Regions from separate parts of the Pseudomonas svalbardensis genome, predicted to be linked through region 3. Evidence: predicted binding sites of a transcription regulator. Region 3 holds the regulator's gene; each other region holds the start of a gene.
What was found. The regulator FliA, encoded in region 3, starts transcription of late flagellar genes. The targets are predictions, from matches to a motif close to CTAAAGTTTNNNNNNNNNNNGCCGNTAA.

Region 1 (8,058 bases), 2.9 Mb from region 3:
GCATTGTGCAAACAAGACATCCGCTACTCGCCGTTGTGCCTGCGCTACCGCGCTGATGCCTTGCGCGACCTGAATCAGAACGAGGCGCTGGAGCGTCTCTATGACAGCATCATTGCTGATCGGCCTTTGCCATGGGCGTTCGCCGGGTTGGGCAAGTTGCTGTTCAAACGTGGCCAGGTCGGTCAGGCCAAAGGCGTGTATGAAAAAGCCCTGAAAGTGTTCCCGATGATGCCGGCGCTCTACGACGGCATGGCTGATGTGCTGGTCGCCGAAGGCGACACCAAGGCGGCCCAGAATGTGCTGGAAGAGGCGATCCGTTTGTCGCCGCTGGCGGTGCGCCGGCAAGCGCTGCTCGGCAAGTTGGCGATGGCCAACGAAGATTTTGAAACCGCCTCCAAAGCCTATCGTCAGGCCGTGGCGCAGGGCGCGCAGTCACGTTTCAAGGATGCGGAGAGCAACCTTGGCCTGGCCCATGCCTTGATCAGTAAAGGCAGCGAAAAAGGTCTGGATACCCGGACTCGACTGGAAATCAACACGACGCTGAGTGCGGTGGCCAAGGAAAACCCTTCCGACCCGGGTTTGCAGATTCGTGCGCGATTGATGAAAGCCACCAGTCTGCTGCTCAACGATGCCGAAACCGCCGAGAAGCTCACCGAGCAGGCGATGATGCGCCTCGATGGCATGGAACAGTTCATGAGCGCCGAAGCGGCGCTGCTGGTGGCCAAGCAACTGCAGATGCTCGGCCAGGCCAGCGCCGGTGCCTCGATGTTGAAAAACTGCGCGGAAATCTACGGCGACGACCCGACGGTGATGAAGGGCATCGCCAAGTTGACCGACGATCCGACCATTCTCAACTCCGGCAACGCCGCTGCGGAACTCAACCGTCAGGGCGTGCGGGTGTACAAGACCGGCAACCTGGTGGAGGCGCGGCAGGTGTTTCGCAAAGCCCTGGCGCTGCAACCCAAGAACATCAGTATCGCGCTGAACATGGCGCAGTCGCTGCTGCACGGCACCGACACCAGTGTGCCTTCGGCGGAGCTGGAGGAATGTCGGGCCTGCCTGAAAATGGTCGGCCTGATGCCTGACACCGATGCGCGTTATTCCCGTTATCAGAAGCTGCGAAGCAAGGCGTTTGGCGAATGAACGACAGCGAACAGGCACTCGATTTTTCCACGGTGATTGCCTCCACCGTGCACGACATGAAGAACTCCCTGGCGATGCTGATGCAGGCCCACAGCCAATGGCTGACGCGCTTGCCGGATCCGCAGCAGCACACCCCGGAGCAGGGCGTCATCGACTTCGAGTTCGCGCATCTCAATGGCATGCTGGTGCAGTTGCTGGGGCTGTACAAACTCGGCGTCAACCAGATGCCATTGCAGCCGGCCTACCATGAGCTGGATGACTTCATCGAAGCGCAATTGGCAGCGCACCAAGAAGTGTTCGCCAGTCGCGGCATTATGGCGACCTATGAAGTGGACCCGTTGAGCCCGCTGGGCTTCTTCGACCGGGAGCTGATTGCGTCGGTGCTGGCCAACAGCATCAACAACGCCATTCGTTACGCCCGCCACGCGGTGTTGATCAGCGTCAGCGATGAAGCCGGGCAATTGGTGCTGACCGTCAACGACGATGGCGAGGGTTATCCTCCCGAGATGATCGAGCGTCAGGCCGATTACGTGCAGGGCATCAACCACAGCAGCGGAAGCACTGGCCTGGGCCTGTACTTTGCCGGGCGGATTGCCGCACTTCATCAGCGCAATGGCGTGGGCGGGCGCACCGAAATCAGCAATGGCGGCCCGCTGGGTGGCGCAGTGTTCAACCTCTATCTGCCCTGACCGGTTCTTTTTGTTGGCCGCTGCTTGATATTCCGAACAGGCGGAGCCTATTTTGTACGGGTCGCCGTTCGCGGCTCGCACAACAACAAAGGATTGCGTCATGACAACCGATGGCCATCGCTCACTCGCACAGCGATTGACGGGCATTGATGAGATTGAATGTGTCACGCCGGACTTGAATGGCATACCGCGCGGCAAGGTAATGACCGCCGAAGGCTTTCTCGAAGGGCGGCGTTTGCAGATGGCACGGGGGGTGCTGCTGCAGTGCATCATGGGCGGATATCCGCCAGCGCGCTTTTATGGAAGCGATGATGGCGACCTGGCGCTGGTGCCCGATCCCGCACAGATCCATCGCTTACCCTGGAGCACACAGCCGCGAGCTTTCGCTATTTGCGATGCGGACGAACTGACTGGCGAAAGCTCGTCTCTGTCCACCCGTGGTCAACTCAAGGCCGTGATCGCGCGTTACGCGGCCCTCGGCCTGGCGCCGGTAGTAGCGACCGAGCTGGAATTCTTTGTGTTTGCGCCCAACACCGACCCCACTCAACCGTTCCAGCCGCCGCTGGGCCTGGACGGTCGTCGCGAGGACGGTCAATCGGCGTTCAGTATCAGTTCCAATAATGGTTTGCGGCCGTTCTTCAGTGAAGTCTATGTATGCATGGCGGCCCTGGGCTTGCCGCGCGATACCTTCATGCATGAAATGGGCGTCAGCCAGTTTGAGATCAACCTGCTGCACGGCGACCCGCTGCTGCTGGCCGACCAGACACTCCTGTTCAAACATCTGCTTAAAGAAGTCGCGCTCAAGCATGGCCTGACCGTGGTTTGCATGGCCAAGCCGCTGGCGCACACGGCGGGCAGTTCGATGCATATTCACCAGAGCATCATCGAGATCGGCAGCGGGCGTAACGTGTTCAGTGACAAGGCCGGTGAGCCGACCGCGACCTTCCGTCATTTCATCGCGGGTCAGCAGGCCGGCATGGCGGATTTCACGGCGTTGTTCGCACCGAACGTGAACTCGTATCAGCGCTTGTGCCATCCCTTCGCATCACCGAATAATGCCTGCTGGTCCCACGACAACCGTGCGGCCGGATTGCGTATTCCTGCGAGTTCGCCCGCCGCTCGTCGGGTCGAGAACCGCTTGCCGGGGGCTGATGTAAATCCTTACCTGGCGATCGCCGCCAGCCTTGCCGCAGGGTTGTATGGCATTGAACACAAACTGGAGCCGAGCGAGCCGATCCAGGGTGAATTCGAAGTGCCGGACAATCTTTCGTTGCCGTGTACCTTGCATGCTGCTCTTGAGCGTCTGAAACGTAGCCAATTGGCGAAGGAACTGTTTGGCAAGGAATTCATCGAAGGCTACATCGCCTCGAAGACCATGGAGTTGACCAGCTTCTTTGATGAAATTACTCCCTGGGAGCGCCGTGTCCTGGCAGCCCAGGCCTGACGATCCATCGTCTTCGGGCTATCTTTTCGGGTAGCCCGATTCTCACTGCAAGGAGCCGCTCGGAACGCCGATGCGCCAAATCTGGAAACCCTTTCGAGCGCTTTATTTTGCCTCGCTGATGATGTTGATCGGCTCTGGCCTGTTGAGTACTTACCTGGCCTTGCGCCTGGCCGCCGACCACGTCGACAGCCTGTGGGTCGGTGCGTTGATGGCGGCCAACTATTTCGGCCTGGTGCTGGGTGGCAAGATCGGCCATCGGCTGATTGCCCGGGTCGGGCATATTCGCGCCTATTCAGCCTGCGCCGGGATTGTCGGCGCGGCGGTGCTGGGCCATGGCCTGGTGGACTGGTTGCCTGCCTGGATATTCCTGCGGGTCATCGTCGGCCTCGGCATGATGTGCCAGTACATGGTCATCGAAAGCTGGCTCAATGAGCAGGCCGAAGCCTCGCAGCGCGGAACGGTGTTCAGCGGCTACATGATCGCCTCGTACCTGGGGTTGGTGCTGGGTCAGTTGATTCTGGTCATGCACCCGAGCCTGGGCCTTGAACTGCTGATGCTGGTCGCCTTGTGCTTCGCGCTGTGCCTGGTGCCGGTGGCCCTGACCCGGCGGATTCACCCGGCACCGTTGCACCCGGCACCGATGGAGCCGCGGTTCTTCATCAAGCGCGTGCCGCAGTCGTTGAGCACGGTGCTGGGGGCGGGGCTGATCATCGGTTCGTTCTACGGTCTGGCACCGCTGTATGCCTCGCAGCAGGGGTTGTCCACGGAGCAGGTCGGTCTGTTCATGGGTAGCTGTATTTTTGCGGGCTTGCTGGTGCAATGGCCGTTAGGCTGGCTGTCCGACCGTTATGACCGGGCGCTGTTGATCCGCTGTTTTGCGCTGGCCCTGGCGCTTACCGCGTTGCCGCTGGCAATCATGCAACAGGTACCGCTGGAGATTTTGTTTATCACCGGGTTCTGCTGTTCGCTGGTGATGTTCTGCCTGTATCCGCTGGCGGTGGCATTCTCCAACGACCACGTCGAGGGTGATCGCCGGGTGTCCCTGACAGCGATGCTGTTGGTGACCTACGGTGTCGGCGCCAGTATCGGGCCGCTGGTGGCGGGGGTGCTCATGAAGCTGTTCGGCAGCCACATGCTCTATGCCTTCTTCAGTTTCTTCGCGTTGGTGCTGGTGTGGCGGATTCGCCCGAAAGCGGTGACCAACCTGCATCAGGTCGACGATGCGCCGCTGCATCACGTCGCCATGCCGGACAGTATGTCGAGTTCGCCGTTGGTCGCTTGCCTTGACCCGCGTGTCGATGAGCAGGTGGTGCAAGACCAGATGCAGAACCCGATCAACCCTGAGCCGGAACCTGAATCAGAGCCCGAAACCGATCCGTCGCCCGAAGACCCTGATGCACCTCGCGAGCAAAGTTTTACCGAGGCCAGGCCTTAAATTCCATGCATAAAAAAACGGGCAGTCACCGCAAGGGACTGCCCGTTTTCTATTGAAGCGTCGTATTACATGTCGTCTTTGTCGAAGCGCCGCGCTTCGCGCTGAAGCTGATAGACGAACCGCTCGACCTGTCGCTGCACCAGTCCGCTCATGTTGTGAAAGCGTACGCCGGCGAAGGTGGTGGAGATCCTTTCTTCGAAGTGCAGGTAACGCAGCTCGACGGGTGCCGTCATATTGCCAAAGGGCAGGGCGGCGATGAAGCGGTCATAGACCTGGCCCAGTTGCAGGCTGCCCGTGATGTCGCCTTCGAAGCGCAACTTGCAGCCGGTGGCGGAGATGTCCAATAGCTTGCCGCTGATCGGCGACTTGAGTTTTTCACCACCCAGATCGACATTGACCAGTTGTGCCAGCTTCAATGCTGCGCGGAATGCATTACGACGCTGGTGGTAAACCACCTCGGCGGGCAGGGCGCCACGGTAGCAGCGACCGTCACCGGATTCGTCGATGGTCAACGGGCCGTTGCTTTCCCAGGCAATACGCACGCCGTCATGAAAGCCTTCGACCTTGAACGGTTCGCCGGCGAGCAGGAAGCGCTCACCATCGCGGGGAATCATTTCGTCCAGGGCCATCATGTTGCTGTCACGGTCAATGTCCACCAGATAACTCTGGAAGCGCTGGCTGCGCTCATGGAACGTGATGATCAGCGGATCATGGCTGTCTTGCAGCTGGCGCAGGTTGCCGGAGATCTCCAACGGCGTGGTGAGCACCTTGGGTGGCTGCGGAGCATCTTCCGCGCTTAAGGCATTGAACACGGTTCATCAATCTCCAGACAAAATATGACTACGACTGGCCAGCATATTGCCAGCATGTTACGCGTCTTGATAGTGCGCGCTTCTCAGCAGGTTCAAGCCTGACTGAGCGGGCGTGGCTTCGCAAGCATGGAGGTTGATCCGCGTGCATCATAGAGCGCTGGCGGCTCGCCGCCGTTGAGGATTTTCAGCTGATTGGCCGTCGCGGCCTGTTGCACCAGGATCGACTGGCCATTCTTGACGTTGGCCGCCTGGCACTGAGCCAGAAGATCGGTCAATACATCGCTCTGCTCCAACAGCTGATCGCCAATGCTCGAATGGCTGGCAAGTTGCTCCAGACCGTTGCGATTGGTCGGCAGGTTGAGGCTGGCGAGGATTTCACTGCGCTTGCGGCCATGCTGATCGAGCAAAATGATCAATGCCTGTTTCTGCGCCAGAATCTCTTCGAGCAGTGGCATGTCGCGACCGTGCAAGGCGAGGGACTCGGTTTGCAGTAACTCCAGCAAGTGCTGTGCTGGAGCGAAATCGTCGGTGATCAGTTGCAGTAAATTAGTGTCGTGCATGGCTGGCCTTGGGTTTTAAGCGTCCAAAAGCCTGGCGCAGGCCTTGGCCTAGCGCTGGGCTTCGAAGTTGAGCAGTTTGCTGGCTACACGGTTGCTGTCGACTTTGTAGCTGCCATCGGCAATCGCTGCTTTCAACTCGGCCACGCGGGCGTTGTCGACGGCAGGCTGATCGCGCAGCTTGTCAGTGACCTTCTGCAACTGTTGAGCCTCATTGCTGAGATGTACCGATTCCCCGCTTTTGACGGTACTGGCCTGTTCGGCCGGGGTATCCAGCGGCGCGGATTTGCCGGTTTCGGCGGTTTCCTTCGCGGTGCTGGTACGTGTGCTACCGGTAAGTGACGAGGAACTGTTCAAACGGCTGAAATCGATGACCATGACAAAAAACCTCTGGGTATTTGGACGCTTGCCATGTTTTCGGCCATACCCGGAAAAACTTTAGGCCCATTTATCAATGAGCTTGCGCGCGTCAGCGCTTGCCCTGCATAGGGCACAGTCTAGGGAACAGTCGAGCGGCGCGCCAGTGTTCTACATGGCCACTTCCACCTGGCCGGGCGCGGTGACTTGCGCCTTGATGACCCGCTGGGAGTTGAGGTTTTTCACCCGAATCTGTTCGCGCAAGCCGCCGTTGGACAGCGCTTCACCCGGCATGCGCACGCTGAGCGTTCCACTGCGGGCGGTAATCACCACCTGGTCGCCCTTGCTGATGACTTCTGCCTGTTCCATGTGCACCAAGGTCATGACCTGGTCGGCGACCATTGGTCGGGTAAGTTTCTGCCCGATCGCCTGGTCGACGGAAGTCAGGTAACCCTGGTTGATCAGACTGATGTCACGCTCGCGCAGGGTCACATCCTGGGGCTCGACGATACCGGCGCGTCGCAGCGGGCGGGTGGTGGTTACAATGTCGCGAAACAGCCGCACTTGAGCGGGTACGAAGACCGTCCAGGGCGACGCGCCCTCGCAGCGCACCTTGACCGTAACGCGCCCCAGCGGCGTGGCCGGGCTCTCCAGGGACGCTGTCAATTCCTTGTCGCACATGGGCATGCGCAGCCGCGGATCGAGCTGCTTGACCTCGATCTCGTAGCGGCCTTCCGTTTGACTGGTCGCCAGATAGTCTTCTACGGTGAATTCAAGAAAGCCCTGAGTGACGCCGATAAGCATGTCAGGCAAGGTAACCGCGTCAGCAAGGGCAGGGCAGCCAGCGTTGAACAGGCAGACGGCCGACACCGCGCAAAGCAATTTGCGTGCGTTTGATGTCAGGCGTCGGAAAAATGTCGGTTCTGTGTTCATAAGAGTTAAAAAGCAAGCGCCGTGCCGTTTAGTGATGAACGCGCGTCGCAACACACTTAAGCGTTGGTGTAGGAGTCTGTGCATGGCTGGGGTAATGGATGCGGTAAACCAGCGCACGCAACTGGTAGGGCAGAATCGCCTTGAGCTGTTGTTGTTCCGTCTCGACGGCCAGCAGCTGTATGGGATCAACGTGTTCAAGGTTCGGGAGGTGCTGCAATGCCCCAAACTGACGCTGATGCCAAAATCCAGTCCTGTCGTGTGCGGTGTGGCGAGTATTCGGGGGGCGACCATTCCGATTCTTGATCTGGCGATGGCGACCGGTTCCGGTGCGCTGAAAGATCAAAGCAATCCCTTCGTGATCATCACGGAGTACAACACCAAGACCCAGGGTTTCCTGGTGCGGTCAGTGGAACGCATCGTCAACATGAATTGGGAGGAGATTCATCCGCCACCCAAGGGCACGGGACGCGATCATTACCTGACGGCTGTGACTCGGGTCGACAATCAGTTAGTCGAAATCATCGACGTCGAGAAAGTGCTGGCAGAAGTGGCGCCGACCCCGGAAGCGATTTCCGTTGGCGTGGTGGATGTCGAAACCCAGCACAAGGCGCTGTCTTTGCGAGTACTGACGGTCGATGACTCGTCGGTGGCGCGCAAGCAGGTGACCCGTTGCCTGCAGACGGTCGGT
Region 2 (8,058 bases), 910 kb from region 3:
AGACACTGAGGCGTTCCGAATCGCTTCAAGTACTCGGGGCTGGCACACGTGATCTGGTCCAACATAGCCAACGGCCGCGCCACCAGTGAATCGTCCAGTGACGCGCCGCCCCGCAGTACGCAATCGACGCCTTCGCGAATCAGGTCGACGGGCCGGTCATTCACGCCGATTTCCAGCTCGATCAAGGGATACCGGGCAGTAAATTGCGGCAATGCCGGGATCACCATCAAGCGTCCAACGCCCGCCGGCATGTCCACGCGCAACAGCCCCTTGGGGTTGTTGCGCGCAGCGCTGAACACCGCTTCGGTTTCCTCCAGGTCCGCCAGCAACCGTACGCAACGAGGGTAATAGGCCGCGCCGTCGAGCGTCAGGCTGATCTGCCGCGTCGTGCGTTGCAGCAGCTGCACACCGAGATGCGCCTCCAGCTGCTTGATCAGAATGGTCACTGAGGCCCGGGGCAATTGCAGGCTGTCCGCCGCCTTGGCAAAGCCGCCCAGTTCGACGATTCGGGTGAACACGCGCATGGCGTTAAAACGGTCCATTGCTTTTGCTTACCGGCTGATTATTTAGAAATTACGAACAGTGATAGCAGTTTTAGCCGGTTTATCTTGTTTCTGTCGAGGTCAACAATGGACTCCACATTCATAGGGAGCTGATTTCATGCAAACACGTCAACTGGGCAAAAATGGTCCACTAGTGAGCACGATGGGTCTGGGCTGCATGGGCATGACCGATTTCTACACGACTGGCGTGGACATCCGCGAAGCCACGGCCACTCTGCACCGCGCGCTGGAGTTGGGGATCAACCTGCTCGACACCGCTGACATGTATGGTCCGCACACCAACGAAGAACTGATCGGCAGAGCCATCGTCGGCAAGCGCGACCAGGTGTTTCTGGCCAGCAAATTCGGCATCGTCCGCGACCCGGGCAATCCGGTTGCGCGGGGCGTCAACGGCCGACCGGATTACATTCACGCCGCTATCGACGGCACCCTCAAGCGCCTCGGTGTCGAGACCCTGGATTTGTACTACCAGCACCGCATCGATCCGCAGGTGGCCATCGAGGAAACCGTCGGCGCCATGGCCGACCTGGTGAAAGCCGGCAAGGTTCGGTACTTGGGTTTGAGCGAGGCCTCGGTCGCAACGCTTGAGCGGGCACACAAAGTTCATCCGATCAGTGCGCTGCAGAGCGAGTATTCGTTATGGAGCCGTGACCAGGAGGAAAACGGTTGTCTGGCTGCGTGTCAGCGCCTGGGGATCGCCTTCGTCCCCTACAGCCCTTTGGGCCGTGGCTTTCTCACGGGAGCGCTGAAAAGTCCTGATGATTTCGCGGCAGACGACTACCGGCGCTTCAGCCCGCGTTTTCAAGGAGAGAATTTCTCCAAAAATCTGTTGCTGGTGCAGCAAGTGCAGGACCTGGCCGCAGAAAAAGGCGTGACCACCGGCCAACTGGCGCTCGCGTGGGTATTGGCTCAGGGCGATTACGTGATCCCGATTCCGGGAACCAAACAGCGTAAATACCTGGAAGAGAATGTGGCCGCGCTGGATGTGAAGCTCAGCGGCGACGACTTGCAAGCGCTGGAAGCGATATTCCCGGCCAATGCCACGGCCGGTTTACGTTACCCGGAGGAAGTCATGAAGTTGCTTGACCGGTAACCGACGCCTGGCCCATTCGACGATTTGAGTGGGCCAGGACAACCCGTCACGCCTTCGAGCTGACGCCCTTGTCGGTCGGCACTGATGTGCCATTACCCTTGCCGTAAGCTTGTAAATTCTGCAGTACGTAGATCGCCTTCTTGTATTCCGGGATCAGGCCCGTGGCGTACTTGTCACCCTTGATACTGTTGTTCTGGATGGTGTCCAGCTGGGTGGCGAAATACTCCAGTGCGTTGAATTTCGCCTCCGGGTCTTTCTGTACGCCGAACCGGTCAAACTTGTCACCGGCGTTGATTAGCGTCATCGACGTAATATCAGAAATCAGGCCTTCGGCTTTCAAGAAGGCACTGAGATTACCCAGTTGTTTGGGGGTGACGTTTTCCGGGTCGAAGCCTCTGATGTTTCTGTGCAGTTTCTGCTCATCCATCAACTTCGTGTTGAGCGCGCTGGGATCGCTTCCCACCAATGCCAGCATTTGCTTGACCCTGGCGCTGTGCGTCACAGGCTTTCCGGTGCCTGTGTCCTTGACCAGCAAACCTGCCTTGGAAGTCCAGGCCCCGGTATAGCCGATAGTCATGACCGAACTTCCGACTGTGCTACCTGATGCAGACGTCCGTGTCAGGCGACCATAAAAAGTTCCTTGTTTAATCTGGTTTAGAGCGGGCGAGTATCAGCCTGGCCACTAGCCACACCAACAATTATTTCCGACTTTTTACAATTCTCGTACATTTACGATACAACCTGGCAAGTGCCCTGTTTCATTGACCTATACATCAAATTGGAAAGTGGTATGGGCAACTAAACAAATACTACGTAAGCGTTGGTTAGTCAGTTTATATCCACTACGACACCTTTCATTGCGCACCGTCCGTCACCTCACGGCGTTCTTGCACGATCGTACTTAAAGATCGGCGTCCCCATGCCGATAGCCCTTGGAAGCGCCGATTGCATACCGATAATCACAACAAGAACGCTGCTCTAAGGACCGGTCCCATGCCCGCATTCCGTACCATTCAGGCTCGTTACACGCTGTTTCTGGTCCTGTTCATCCTGCTATTGTCCGTGCTGACAGTGGTCGGCATCAGCCAATTGGTCGCACCGAAGCTGCGTCACACCGAAGAACAAGTGGCCCTCAACCGCATCGCCGAAGTCGCCGAGCAAATCCAGGGCGAACTGAACAAGGTTCAGGCGCAACAGCGAAGCATCACCCAGACCATTCCCCTGCTCGACAGCGCCGCCATCGACACCGTCCTGCCGGGCCTGGTCGACCAGTACGGCGAGCTGAAAATCTTCGGCGGCGGGATCTGGCCGCTGCCCGGTCAGCGCGAAGCCGGGCGCAACAAGTTCAGCACGTTCTGGCACCGGGATGCCTCGGGCAAACTGGCGGTCAACACCTTCTGGAACAGCGGTGCCGCGCCCAACTACTACGACCAGACCTGGTACAAGGGCGGCATGCATACCCCGAGCGGCCAATGCGCGTGGGCGGCAGCCTATAAAGATGACGCCAGCGCCGAGCCACGCACCAACTGCGCCATGGCCATCCAGAAGAATGGCGCGGCCTACGGCGTGTCGACCATCGACGTGACCCTGGGCTTTTTCAATGACCTGGTGGCAAGCAAGGAGAAAGACCTCGGCGCTGAAATGCTGATCGTCGAAGCCGACGGCAAGATCATCAGCAACAGCTCGCGCATCAGCGGGCCGATCGTACTGAAGAACATCAGTGAGCTGGCCGGCAACTCGCCGTTCGCCACCCAGGTGAAGGCAGGCTTGCAAAACCGTGACCAGTCGCAGCGGGTCGAGTTCGACAACAAAGGCGAAGCCAGCACCTTCTTCATGCGCCCGATCGAAGGCACACCTTGGTTCCTCGCCACCGCCCTGCCGACCAAGCTGATCACCGCCCAGCGCGACGACGTGCTCAGCACCCTGAGCCTGCTGCAAATCCCGATGGTGATCCTGCTGGTGTTGCTACAGATCTATGCGATTCGCCAACTGATCCAGCGCATGAAAGCCCTGAGGGCCAACATCGACGCGCTGTCGGCCGGTGATGCCGACCTGACCAAACGTATTACCATTCGCGCCGAAGATGAGCTGGGCGCCATCGGCCACTCGGTCAACGCCTTCATCGCCTACTTGCAGAACATGATCGGCGAAGTCACCCAGGCCACCGGCGCCATGGCTTCCAGCCTGGATAACCTGCAACGCACCTCGGCCCACACCAGCCAGATTCTGGTGCGTCACGCCTCGGAAACCGATCAGACCGTCACCGCCATCACCGAGATGAGTTCGACCGCCGAAAGTGTCGCGCAAAACGCCGCCGAAACCGCTGCCTTCACCCAACGCGCCAACGAAAACGCTGACCGTTCGCGGGTCGTGGTGGGCGAAGCGTCCAGCAGCGTGATTGCGTTGATCGACGAAGTGGCCAGCGCCACCCATAAAGTCGAAAGCATGCAACAGGACGCCCAACGCATCACCGAGATCTTGGGGGTGATCGGCGCCATTGCCGGGCAAACCAACCTGTTGGCCCTCAACGCCGCCATCGAAGCCGCCCGCGCCGGCGAGCAGGGCCGCGGTTTTGCGGTGGTCGCCGATGAAGTCCGCGCCCTCGCCGCCCGTACTCAGGCCAGTACGTCGCAAATCAACGAAATGCTCACCCGTCTGACGCAGGGTGTGAGTTCGTCGGTAACCGCCATGGAAAACACCCAGACCAGTTGCCAGTCGGCCGCAGATGCCACGGCACGGGTCAACACCGGTCTGGATGAAATGGCCGGTAACGTCAGCCACATCAACAGCCTTAGCACCCAGATCGCCACGGCCGCCGAGCAGCAAAGCGCGGTGACTGAAGAGATCAACCGCAGCATGGTGCAAATCCGCCACATGGTCGACGAACTGGTGAAAAGCGGTCAGGCCAGCGAGCTCAACACCCAACAACTGCTGGAAGCCAACAGTCGCGTGAGCGCGATCATGGGACGGTTCAAGGTTCGTTAACTTTTTTGAGCTCAGACTTGTAGCAGCTGGCGAAGCCCGCGTCCGGCTGCGTAGCAGTCGTAAATCCGGCTTACACGGTCTGGCTGATGCACCGTGAGTTCTGATTTTTCGACTGCTTCGCAGCCGGACGCAGCCTTCGGCAGCTGCTACAAAGAATGCGTGGCTGCTGAAACTCGTATTACTTCGAAACAATCTCCTGCCTCGATGCTGGCTAAAATGGTCAGAATGCATTTTTTTGGCCGCAATTCGAAACGAGATTCCCCATGCGAACCCACCTGCGTCTGGTCGCCCTGAGCGCCCTGTTCATTTCCTCCCTGGCCCAGGCCGCCGACCTGATCCCGATCGAGGTTCACCGCGATGCCAATTGCGGTTGCTGCAAAAAATGGATCAGCCATCTGGAAGCCAACGGCTTCAAAGTCGACGATCGCGTCGAAGCCAACATGAGCGAATTCAAGCAACAGCACGGCGTACCTCCGCGTCTGGCGTCGTGCCATACCGGCTTGATCAACGGCAAATTCGTTGAAGGTCATGTTCCTGCCGATCAGGTGCTGGCCTTGAGCAAGCGCGACGATCTGTTGGGCGTTGCCGCCCCCGGCATGCCCATGGGTTCACCCGGCATGGAAATGGACGGCATGAGCGATGCGTATCAAGTGATCGGTCTGAAAAAAGACGGCACTGACGTGGTGGTGGCGGACTACCCTGCCCATTGATGTTCGGTGCGTACATCGGGCTGTTCTTCGCCGCATTCGGTGCGGCAACCTTGCTGCCCTTGCAGTCCGAAGCGGTGTTGGTGGGGCTGTTGCTCAGTGGCAAGTATTGGCTCTGGTCGCTGCTCGCCGTGGCGACGTTGGGCAATGTTCTGGGGGCGCTGGTGAACTGGTGGCTGGGGCGCGGAATCGAGCGGTTTGGTGATCGGCGCTGGTTTCCGGTCAGCCCGCGCCATCTGGAAAAAGCCCGAGTCCATTATCAGCGTTACGGTCATTGGTCGTTGCTGCTGAGCTGGGTGCCTGTGATCGGTGATCCGCTGACCTTGGTGGCCGGCGTGATGCGCGAGCCGCTGGGGCGATTCCTGCTGATCGTGACCCTTGCCAAAAGCGCCCGTTATGGCGTGTTAGCTCTGGCCACATTGGGCTGGATGGGTTGAACGATCATCCACGACGATTGCCTGTGTTTAATGTCGCCCTAATCGTGCCGATCCAGCATCGGCCGATTTCCAATGGAGTTCACCCATGTCCCACACCCACTCCCGCTGGCTGCCCGGCCTGCTGCTGACCGCTGCATTGCCTGTCATCGCACACGCCGAAGGCCCGGAATATGGCCCGGAACTTCAGGGCTTCGAGTACCCCTACACGGTCAAGCATTTCGCCTTTGAGTCCCAGGGCAAATCCCTGCAAATGGGTTACATGGACGTCGCGGCTCATGGCAAGGCCAATGGACGCAGCGTGGTGCTGATGCACGGCAAGAATTTCTGCGGCGCAACCTGGGACACTTCGATCAAGGCCCTGAGTGAGGCCGGTTACCGGGTCATCGCCCCGGATCAGATCGGTTTCTGCACCTCCAGTAAACCGGACAACTATCAGTACAGCTTCCAGCAACTGGCGACCAATACTCAGCAACTGCTCAAGGCACTGGGCATTCAGAAGGCCAGTATTCTCGGGCATTCCACCGGCGGCATGCTCGCTACCCGCTATGCGCTGCAATACCCCGATCAAGTCGAACAACTCGCACTGGTCAACCCCATCGGCCTGGAAGACTGGAAAGCCCTCGGCGTTCCCTATCGCACGGTTGATCAATGGTACGAACGCGAGCTGAAACTCACGGCCGACGGCATCCGCACCTATGAACGCAACACCTATTACGGCGGCCGCTGGAAACCGGAATTCGATCGTTGGGTAGACATGCTCGCCGGGCTGAACAAAGGACCGGGGCATACACAGGTGGCGTGGAATTCGGCGCTGATCTACGACATGATCTTCACCCAACCGGTGTACTACGAGTTCAAGGACCTGAAAGTGCCGACCCTGCTGCTGATCGGTACGTCCGACACCACGGCCATCGGTAGCGACATCGCACCTCCCGAGGTCAAGGCGAAACTCGGTCACTACGACGTCCTCGGCAAGCAGGTGGCGAAACTGATTCCCCGGTCGACGCTGGTCGAATTCCACGGCATGGGCCACGCGCCGCAAATGGAAGAACCGGCGCAATTCCACAAGGCCCTGCTCGCCTGGCTGAACAAACCCAACCCCGTTCATTGATGAGGTAAGGCTGATGGCAGTGCAGATTGCGGTGATTGATGACTGGCAGGACGTGGCCCGTGACGTGATGGACTGGTCGGTGCTGGAGCACATCGGCCAGGTAAGCTTCATCCATGACTACCCTGCCGACAACGACACCCTGGCGGCACGGTTGGGCGAGTTCGAGGTGATCTGCGTGATGCGCGAACGCACCCGGTTCGATGAGGACCTGCTGCGGCGCTTACCGAAACTCAAGCTGCTGGCCACTGGCAGCATGCGCAACGCCGCCCTGGACCTGAAAGCCGCCGCTGCGCTGGGTATCCATGTCTGTGGCACCGACAGTTACAAGCACGCCGCGCCGGAACTGACCTGGGCGCTGATCATGGCGGCGACCCGCAACCTGGTGGTCGAAGCCAACGCCCTGCGCGCCGGTTTATGGCAGCAAAGCCTGGGTGGCGACCTGCACGGCAAGACCCTGGCGATCCTGGGTCTGGGCAGCATTGGCACTCGCGTTGCCCGGTTCGGTCAGGTGTTCGGCATGCGGGTGATTGCCTGGAGCGAGAACCTGACCGCCGAACGCGCAGCCGAAGTCGGCGTGACCTACGTCAGCAAACAGGAACTGTTCGAACAGGCCGATGTGCTGTCGGTCCATCTGGTGCTCAGCGATCGTAGCCGTGGCTTGGTGGACGCCCAGGCGCTGGACTGGATGAAACCCTCGGCGCTGCTGGTCAACACTGCCCGTGGTCCGATTGTCGATGAGGCCGCGTTGATCAAGGCGTTGCAGAAACGGCGACTGGCAGGCGCTGCGCTGGACGTCTTCGAGCAGGAACCCTTGTCGCCTCATCATCCGTTCAGAACCCTGGAGAATGTGCTGGCCACGCCCCACGTCGGATATGTCAGCCAGCAGAACTATCACCAGTTCTTTTCGCAGATGATTGAGGACATTCAGGCCTGGTCTGCGGGAGAACCAATCCGTCTACTGAGCTGATACCGAGTCATCGTTCTTCGTCGGAACGCCGCCCGGAGCAAGTCGAATGGCCTCACCATCGATCTAACTGCCCTTCACCGCCACAAACGCTGCCGTCACATAAGGTACCGTCAGCACGTCTCTGCCACGGAGTTCGGGCTCGGCGGCAATCAGCGCCCTGATCTGCTCATCAACCTTCGCCCGTTCCACCGCCGG
Region 3 (8,058 bases):
GAGGACAGCTCCCAGTTGGTCGGGTATTGCGCGGTGCGGATCGGTTGATCGTCAGTGAAACCTTCGACGTGAATCGGGTTGTCGAACGGTTTCAGAATCGCGGCAACCTTGTCGATGATGTTGAACGCGATGTCGCTGGGCATGGCGTCGCCGCTGCCGAACAACAGGCTGGAATTGAGTTCGATCTCGACCCACAGCTCGTTGCCGCGAATGGTCATCTGGTTGGAGCTGATCAAGTCGCCAAACGCGGCGCTGATGTCGTCGGCGATGCTTTTGAGCGGATCGCTGGCACCCGCGATACCGGCGTCGACCTGCTCGGCGTCTTTAACCAGCGGCTTGGCCGGGGTCACGGTCTTCGGTCGCTCGTCGCCGATCGGGATCGGCTTGAGGGCGCGGTCGGAATCGGTAAACACCCCGATCAACGCTTCGGAAATGACCTTGTACTTGCCTTCGTTGATCGAAGAGATCGAGTACATCACCACGAAGAAAGCGAACAGCAACGTAATGAAGTCGGCGTATGAAACCAGCCAACGCTCATGGTTTACATGTTCTTCAGGTTGCCGACGACGAGCCATAGTCCATTACCCCCATCAATCCATGAAGCCCTGAAGCTTCAACTCAATAGAGCGAGGGTTTTCACCTTCGGCGATCGACAGAATGCCTTCCAACAACATTTCGCGATAACGCGACTGCCGCAAAGCGACGGACTTGAGTTTGGCGGCAATCGGCAGCAGCACCAGGTTGGCACTGGCCACGCCGTAGATGGTCGCGACGAAGGCCACGGCAATGCCGCTACCCAGTTGCGATGGATCGGCCAGGTTGCCCATCACGTGGATCAGGCCCATCACCGCACCGATGATGCCGATGGTCGGCGCGTAGCCGCCCATGCTTTCGAAGACTTTGGCGGCTTCGATGTCGCGGCTTTCCTGAGTGTAGAAATCCACTTCCAGGATGCTGCGAATCGCTTCCGGCTCGGCGCCGTCCACCAGCAGTTGCAGACCTTTGCGCGAGTAGTTGTCAGGTTCGGCGTCGGCCACCCCTTCCAGACCCAGCAGGCCTTCCTTGCGTGCGGTCAGGCTCCAGTTGACGACGCGATCGACGCCACCGGCGAGGTCGATGCGTGGAGGGAACAGGATCCAGGCCAGTATCTGCATGGAGCGCTTGAAGGCGCTCATCGGTGACTGCAGCAGCGCCGCACCGACGGTTCCGCCGATAACGATCAACGCCGCCGGGCCGTTGGCCAAGGCGCCGAGGTGGCCGCCTTCAAGGTAGTTGCCGCCAATGATGGCGACGAACGCCATGATGATCCCGATGAGGCTTAAAACATCCATCAAATACAAGCCTCGACCAGATGCTTGCCGATATCGTCCAGCCCGTACACCGCGTCGGCGAGTTCGGCTTTGACGATGGCCATCGGCATGCCGTAGATCACGCAGCTGGCTTCATCCTGAGCCCAGATCGAGCTGCCGCCCTGCTTGAGCAGACGCGCGCCTTCGCGACCATCGGCGCCCATGCCGGTCAATACGACCGCCAAAACTTTGTCACCGTAAGACTTGGCCGCGGAACCAAAGGTGATGTCCACGCACGGCTTGTAGTTCAGACGTTCGTCGCCCGGGAGGATCTTCACCGCGCCACGGCCGTCGATCATCATTTGCTTGCCACCCGGCGCCAGCAGCGCCAGGCCCGGACGCAGGATGTCGCCATCCTCGGCTTCCTTGACGCTGATGCGGCAGAGCTTGTCCAGACGCTCGGCAAAGGCCTTGGTAAAGGCAGCTGGCATGTGCTGGATCAATACGATCGGTGCGGGGAAATTGGCCGGCAATTGGGTCAGAACCCGCTGCAGGGCAACCGGGCCGCCAGTGGACGTACCGATGGCGACCAGTTTGTAGGCTTTGCGTTTCGGCGTTGGCGACGACGAGGCTGGCGCGTACGTACGCGCCGGAATCGGAGCCGGTGCCGGACGCGCAGGCGCACTGCTGCCGTAGCTGCTGACGCTGGCAGGTGCAGGCGTCGGGGCGGGTGCGGCGACAGGTGCCGGAGCGCTGTAGGTGTTGGCGCGACGGTTACTGCGCGAGATGCTGAGAATCTTCTCGCACAGCAGTTGCTTGACCTTCTCCGGGTTACGGGAGATGTCTTCGAAATTTTTCGGCAGGAAATCCACCGCGCCAGCGTCCAGCGCGTCGAGGGTTACCCGAGCGCCTTCGTGGGTCAGCGAGGAGAACATCAACACCGGGGTCGGGCAGCGCTGCATGATGTGCCGCACTGCCGTGATGCCATCCATCATCGGCATCTCGTAATCCATGGTGATTACGTCTGGCTTGAGGGCCAGCGCCTGATCAATCGCCTCTTTTCCGTTGGTCGCCGTGCCGACGACCTGGATATTCGGATCCGCTGAAAGAATTTCCGAGACGCGGCGGCGGAAAAACCCCGAATCGTCCACCACCAGGACTTTAACTGCCATAAACACTCCGTTAGACGGAGCGAGGCTCAGTCGCCCCGCTCCACCAGAATCAAATACGCCGTGCGGCGTAACGCTTGAGCATGCTCGGAACATCGAGAATCAGCGCAATGCGGCCGTCACCGGTGATGGTGGCGCCGGACATGCCCGGGGTTCCCTGGAGCATTTTGCCCAATGGCTTGATGACCACTTCTTCCTGGCCCACCAGTTGATCGACGACGAAGCCGATCCGCTGAGTGCCCACCGAAAGGATCACCACATGGCCTTCGCGCTGCTCTTCATGAGCGGCGGAGCTGACCAGCCAGCGTTTGAGGTAGAACAATGGCAGCGCCTTGTCCCGCACGATCACCACTTCCTGGCCGTCCACCACGTTGGTGCGCGACAGGTCGAGGTGGAAGATCTCGTTGACGTTCACCAGCGGGAACGCAAACGCCTGGTTGCCCAGCATGACCATCAGCGTCGGCATGATCGCCAGGGTCAACGGGACCTTGATGACGATCTTCGAGCCCTTGCCCTTGGTCGAATAGATATTGATGGTGCCGTTGAGCTGGGCGATTTTGGTTTTCACCACGTCCATGCCCACGCCGCGTCCGGAGACATCGGAAATTTCGGTCTTGGTCGAGAAACCCGGCGCGAAGATCAGGTTGAAGCAATCGGTTTCGCTGAGGCGATCCGCTGCATCCTTGTCCATCAAGCCTTTCTTCACGGCAATGCCGCGCAGAACATCGGCGTCCATGCCCTTGCCGTCATCGGAAATCGACAGCAGGATGTGGTCGCCTTCCTGTTCAGCGGACAGGATCACCTTGCCGCTGCGAGGCTTGCCCATCGCTTCACGCTCGGCCGGCTCTTCAATACCGTGGTCGACCGAGTTGCGCACCAAGTGGACCAGCGGGTCGGCCAGGGCCTCGACGAGGTTCTTGTCGAGGTCGGTTTCTTCGCCGACCAGTTCCAGGTTGATCTCTTTCTTGAGCTGGCGAGCCAGGTCGCGAACCAGACGCGGGAAGCGCCCGAAGACCTTCTTGATCGGTTGCATCCGGGTCTTCATGACCGCGGTTTGCAGGTCGGCCGTGACCACGTCGAGGTTCGACACGGCCTTGGACATGGCTTCGTCGCCGCTGTTGAGGCCCAGACGGACCAAGCGGTTACGCACCAGTACCAACTCGCCGACCATGTTCATGATTTCGTCGAGACGCGCGGTATCGACCCGCACGGTGGTCTCGGCTTCGCTGGCCGGTTTTTCCGGTGGCGGCGCGGACGGAGCACGAGCCGGAGCCGGGGCAGCAGCAGCGGCAGGCTTCGGCGCTTCGGCTTTAGGCTCGGGCGCTTTGGCAACGGGTTTCGGTGCAACAGCCTTGGCAATGGGCGCCGCAACCGAAGCGCTGGCGCCCGACGCGGTACCGACTTCAGTGAACTTGCCTTTGCCGTGCAATTCGTCGAGCAGCGATTCGAACTCGTGATCGGAGATCAGATCGCCCCCAGCCGCTTTAGCGGTGGGCGCAGCCGGGGCCGGCACCGCAGCAATGGCCGATTCCAGCGCATCAACGGCAAAGTTACCCTTGCCGTGCAGCTGATCGAGCAGTGCTTCGAACTCGTCGTCGGTGATATCGGAGCTGTCGCCTGCCGCTTTCGGGGCAGCCGGTGCGGCTGGCGCCGGGGCCACCGCATCGACGGCGAACTGGCCTTTACCGTGCAGTTGATCGAGCAACGACTCGAACTCGGCATCGGTAATTTCGTCGCTGCCCGCTGCATTGCTGCTCGGCGCCGGCACAGCCGCCGGGGCTTCTGCCTGAGCCTTGACGGCGTTCAGCGAGTCCAGCAGTTGTTCGAATTCGTTATCGGTGATGTCACCCGATTCGCTCTCGGCGGCAGGTTCTTCCACCACCTCGGCGACCGGTGCCGTTTCATCGGCGGTTTGCGGCTCGGCCAGACGGGCCAGAGCTGCCAGCAGTTCAGGCGTGGCAGCCGTGATCGGGGTGCGCTCGCGGACTTCGGTAAACATGCCGTTCACCGCATCCAGCGCTTCGAGAACCACGTCCATCAGTTCCGAGTCGACGCGACGTTCACCCTTGCGCAGGATGTCGAACACGTTCTCGGCGATGTGACAGCACTCCACCAGCTCGTTGAGCTGGAGGAAGCCGGCGCCTCCTTTTACAGTGTGAAAACCGCGAAAAATTGCATTGAGCAAGTCCGCATCATCAGGTCGGCTTTCAAGCTCGACCAGCTGTTCGGACAGTTGCTCTAGAATCTCGCCGGCCTCAACCAGGAAATCCTGAAGGATCTCTTCATCGGCGCCGAAGCTCATGTGTAGGGGTGCTCCTAGAATCCAAGGCTGGAAAGCAAATCGTCTACATCGTCCTGACCGGACACAACGTCTTCTCTTTTATCGGCATGAATCTGCGGACCTTCACCCTGAGAGAGATGTTTTTGCGGATCTTTTTCTGCCAGCATCGCTTCACGGTCATGTTCGATGCCCGCAAAGCGGTCCACCTGACTGGCCATAAGCACGAGCTTGAGCAGGTTGCTTTCAACTTCGGTGACCAATTGGGTCACGCGCTTGATCACCTGACCGGTGAGGTCCTGGTAATCCTGAGCGAGCAGAATGTCGTTGAGGTTGCTCGACACAACGCGATTGTCTTCGCTGCTGCGTGTCAGGAAACCGTCGACTCGCCGGGCCAGCTCGCGGAACTCTTCAGCCCCGACTTCGCGACGCATGAACCGTCCCCAGTCGGTGCTCAAGGCTTGGGCTTCGTTGCTCAGGCCGTTGACCAGCGGCGTGGCGTTTTCCACCAGGTCCATGGTGCGGTTGGCAGCAGCCTCGGTCAGCTTGACCACATACCCCAGACGCTCGGTGGCATCCGTGATCTGCGAGACTTCCTCGGCTTGTGGCATGTGCGGGTCAATCTGGAAATTGACGATCGCGCTATGCAGCTCGCGAGTGAGCTTGCCCACTTCCTGATACAGGCCACGGTCACGGGTCTGATTGAGCTCATGGATCAGTTGCACAGCGTCGCCGAACCTGCCTTTTTCAAGGCTTTCGACCAGTTCGACCGCGTGTTTTTTCAGAGTCGATTCGAAATCGCCCTGTGAAGACTCGTTATGCTCCATAGCTCCCCCGTGGCGCAGTGGCTTCGCACATCAACCGATGCGTTCGAAAATCTTCTCGATTTTTTCTTTTAACGCCTGGGCCGTGAAAGGCTTGACCACATAGCCGTTAACACCGGCTTGGGCTGCCTCGATGATCTGCTCGCGCTTGGCTTCAGCGGTCACCATCAGCACCGGCAGGTGCTTGAGCTTTTCATCGGCACGCACGTGGCGCAGCAGATCGATACCGGTCATGCCAGGCATGTTCCAGTCTGTTACCAGAAAGTCGATGCTGCCGCTGTTGAGAACCGGAATGGCAGTAGTGCCATCGTCGGCCTCGACCGTGTTGGTGAACCCAAGGTCACGCAACAGGTTTTTAATGATCCGCCGCATCGTTGAGAAGTCATCAACGATGAGGATTTTCATGTTCTTGTCCAATTCGACCTCCAAGCAGTCTTAAACGCGCCCAGCACCTGGACGCGCCATTTCAATCAATCCGGCAAAGCACTCAATGACTGTCTGGAGCACAACAGATCGGGACCGGTACGGTTCAACACCCCACCAGCCGCGTTCGCAGTGTCCCCACACTGCCTTCAGCGCGCTCGCCACTCCCCCAAACGCCCCCGCAAACGGGCCGCGCACTGGCTGTGTAACTGGCTGACCCGAGATTCGCTGACCCCCAGGACCTCACCGATTTCCTTGAGATTCAACTCTTCGTCGTAGTACAGCGCCAACACCAGTCGCTCACGCTCCGGCAAATTGGCAATCGCGTCCGCCAGCGCTGCCTGGAAGCGTTCATCTTCCAGATCGCGCGACGGCTCCAGATGAGCACTGGCGCCATCCTCGTGCAGCCCTTCGTGTTCGCCGTCCTGCAACAGATCGTCGAAACTGAATAAGCGGCTGCCCAGGGTGTCGTTCAAAATCCCGTAATAATCGTCGAGACTCAATTGGAGTTCGGCCGCAACCTCGTGATCTTTAGCGTCACGGCCGGTTTTAGCTTCAATCGAGCGAATGGCGTCGCTGACCATCCGGGTATTGCGGTGGACCGAACGTGGCGCCCAGTCCCCCTTGCGTACTTCATCGAGCATCGCGCCACGGATTCGAATGCCCGCGTACGTCTCGAAACTCGCGCCTTTGCTGGCGTCGTATTTGGTCGACACTTCAAGCAGGCCGATCATCCCGGCCTGGATCAGATCTTCCACCTGAACACTGGCTGGCAGACGCGCCAGCAAGTGGTAGGCAATGCGTTTAACCAGTGGCGCGTAACGCTCGATCAGCTCGTACTGCGCGTCACGTGCCGACTTCTTGTAGAGGTTGTAGCCACTGGCTGTCATAGCACGGGTCCTGCCGTTTGTTGCACGAGGCGCTCGACGAAAAACTCCAGGTGCCCACGCGGGTTGGCAGGCAGCGGCCAGGTATCGACCTTCTGTGCAATGGCCTTGAACGCCAGTGAGCACTTGGACCGCGGGAAGGCTTCGTAAACGGCGCGCTGCTTCTGCACAGCCTTGCGCACACTTTCGTCGTAAGGCACCGCGCCGACGTATTGTAAGGCGACGTCAAGGAAGCGATCCGTGACCTTGGTCAACTTGGCGAACAGGTTGCGACCTTCCTGCGGGCTCTGGGCCATGTTGGCCAGGACCCGGAAGCGGTTCATGCCGTAATCGCGGTTCAGCAGTTTGATCAGTGCGTAGGCATCTGTGATCGAGGTCGGTTCGTCGCAGACCACCAGCAAGACTTCTTGCGCTGCGCGAACGAAACTGACGACCGAGTCTCCAATGCCCGCAGCGGTGTCGATCACCAGCACGTCGAGGTTGTCGCCGATATCGCTGAACGCCTGGATCAGGCCGGCGTGTTGGGCCGGGCTCAAATGAACCATGCTCTGTGTGCCGGACGCGGCCGGGACGATGCGAATGCCGCCAGGGCCTTGCAACAGTACGTCGCGCAGCTCGCAGCGGCCTTCGATCACGTCGGCCAAAGTACGTTTGGGTGTCAGTCCCAGCAGGACGTCGACGTTCGCCAGCCCCAGATCGGCGTCCAACAGCATGACGCGCCGGCCGAGCTCAGCTAGAGCCAGGGACAAGTTCACTGACACGTTAGTCTTCCCGACGCCACCTTTGCCGCCGGTCACCGCGATCACCTGTACGGGATGCATGCTGCCCATGAATTTTCTTTACCTTGTCTTACTTAGACGGAGGCCACATTACTGGCTGCGCGTTCACTAACTGAACAATGCATGGCAGACCATCGATGTAGGTACAAAAACTGTTCATTAATACCTCAGCCGACCTGCTTGGTCGGGCTGTGGTAAATATCAGCGAACATGTCAGCCATGGCTTCTTCGCTGGGTTCTTCTTGCATTTGCACGCTGACGGCGCGACTGACCAACTGATGACGACGCGGTAGATGCAAATCATCCGGAATCCGCGGGCCATCGGTCAGGTAGGCCACCGGCAATTCATGACTGATGGCCAGGCTCAACACCTCGCCCAGACTTGCCGTTTCATCCAGTTTAGTCAGGA

Region 1: the regulator FliA is predicted to act here: its motif matches at 6,495-6,522, upstream of flgM (flagellar biosynthesis anti-sigma factor FlgM).
Region 2: the regulator FliA is predicted to act here: its motif matches at 2,558-2,585, upstream of QFX16_RS12800 (methyl-accepting chemotaxis protein).

Annotation. Positions count from the first base shown of each region.
Region 1 is NZ_CP125619.1:4,754,266-4,762,323, reverse strand. Features, by position in the region: gene QFX16_RS22005 (tetratricopeptide repeat-containing response regulator) at 1-1,143, shown strand, start outside; gene QFX16_RS22000 (sensor histidine kinase) at 1,140-1,832, shown strand; gene QFX16_RS21995 (glutamine synthetase family protein) at 2,035-3,276, shown strand; gene QFX16_RS21990 (MFS transporter) at 3,347-4,711, shown strand; gene QFX16_RS21985 (flagellar brake protein) at 4,777-5,523, opposite strand; gene QFX16_RS21980 (flagella synthesis protein FlgN) at 5,616-6,083, opposite strand; gene flgM (flagellar biosynthesis anti-sigma factor FlgM) at 6,132-6,458, opposite strand; gene flgA (flagellar basal body P-ring formation chaperone FlgA) at 6,609-7,370, opposite strand; gene QFX16_RS21965 (chemotaxis protein CheV) at 7,453-8,058, shown strand, end outside.
Region 2 is NZ_CP125619.1:2,773,533-2,781,590, reverse strand. Features, by position in the region: gene QFX16_RS12815 (LysR family transcriptional regulator) at 1-542, opposite strand, end outside; gene QFX16_RS12810 (aldo/keto reductase) at 661-1,656, shown strand; gene QFX16_RS12805 (hypothetical protein) at 1,703-2,233, opposite strand; gene QFX16_RS12800 (methyl-accepting chemotaxis protein) at 2,650-4,641, shown strand; gene QFX16_RS12795 (DUF411 domain-containing protein) at 4,905-5,351, shown strand; gene QFX16_RS12790 (YqaA family protein) at 5,351-5,785, shown strand; gene QFX16_RS12785 (alpha/beta fold hydrolase) at 5,871-6,896, shown strand; gene QFX16_RS12780 (D-2-hydroxyacid dehydrogenase family protein) at 6,910-7,863, shown strand; partial or broken gene QFX16_RS12775 (class I SAM-dependent methyltransferase) at 7,927-8,058, opposite strand, start outside.
Region 3 is NZ_CP125619.1:1,860,485-1,868,542, reverse strand. Features, by position in the region: gene motD (flagellar motor protein MotD) at 1-575, opposite strand, end outside; gene QFX16_RS08515 (flagellar motor protein) at 591-1,331, opposite strand; gene QFX16_RS08510 (protein-glutamate methylesterase/protein-glutamine glutaminase) at 1,331-2,461, opposite strand; gene QFX16_RS08505 (chemotaxis protein CheA) at 2,511-4,760, opposite strand; gene QFX16_RS08500 (protein phosphatase CheZ) at 4,775-5,563, opposite strand; gene QFX16_RS08495 (chemotaxis response regulator CheY) at 5,594-5,965, opposite strand; gene fliA (RNA polymerase sigma factor FliA) at 6,133-6,873, opposite strand; gene fleN (flagellar synthesis regulator FleN) at 6,870-7,700, opposite strand; gene flhF (flagellar biosynthesis GTPase FlhF) at 7,817-8,058, opposite strand, start outside.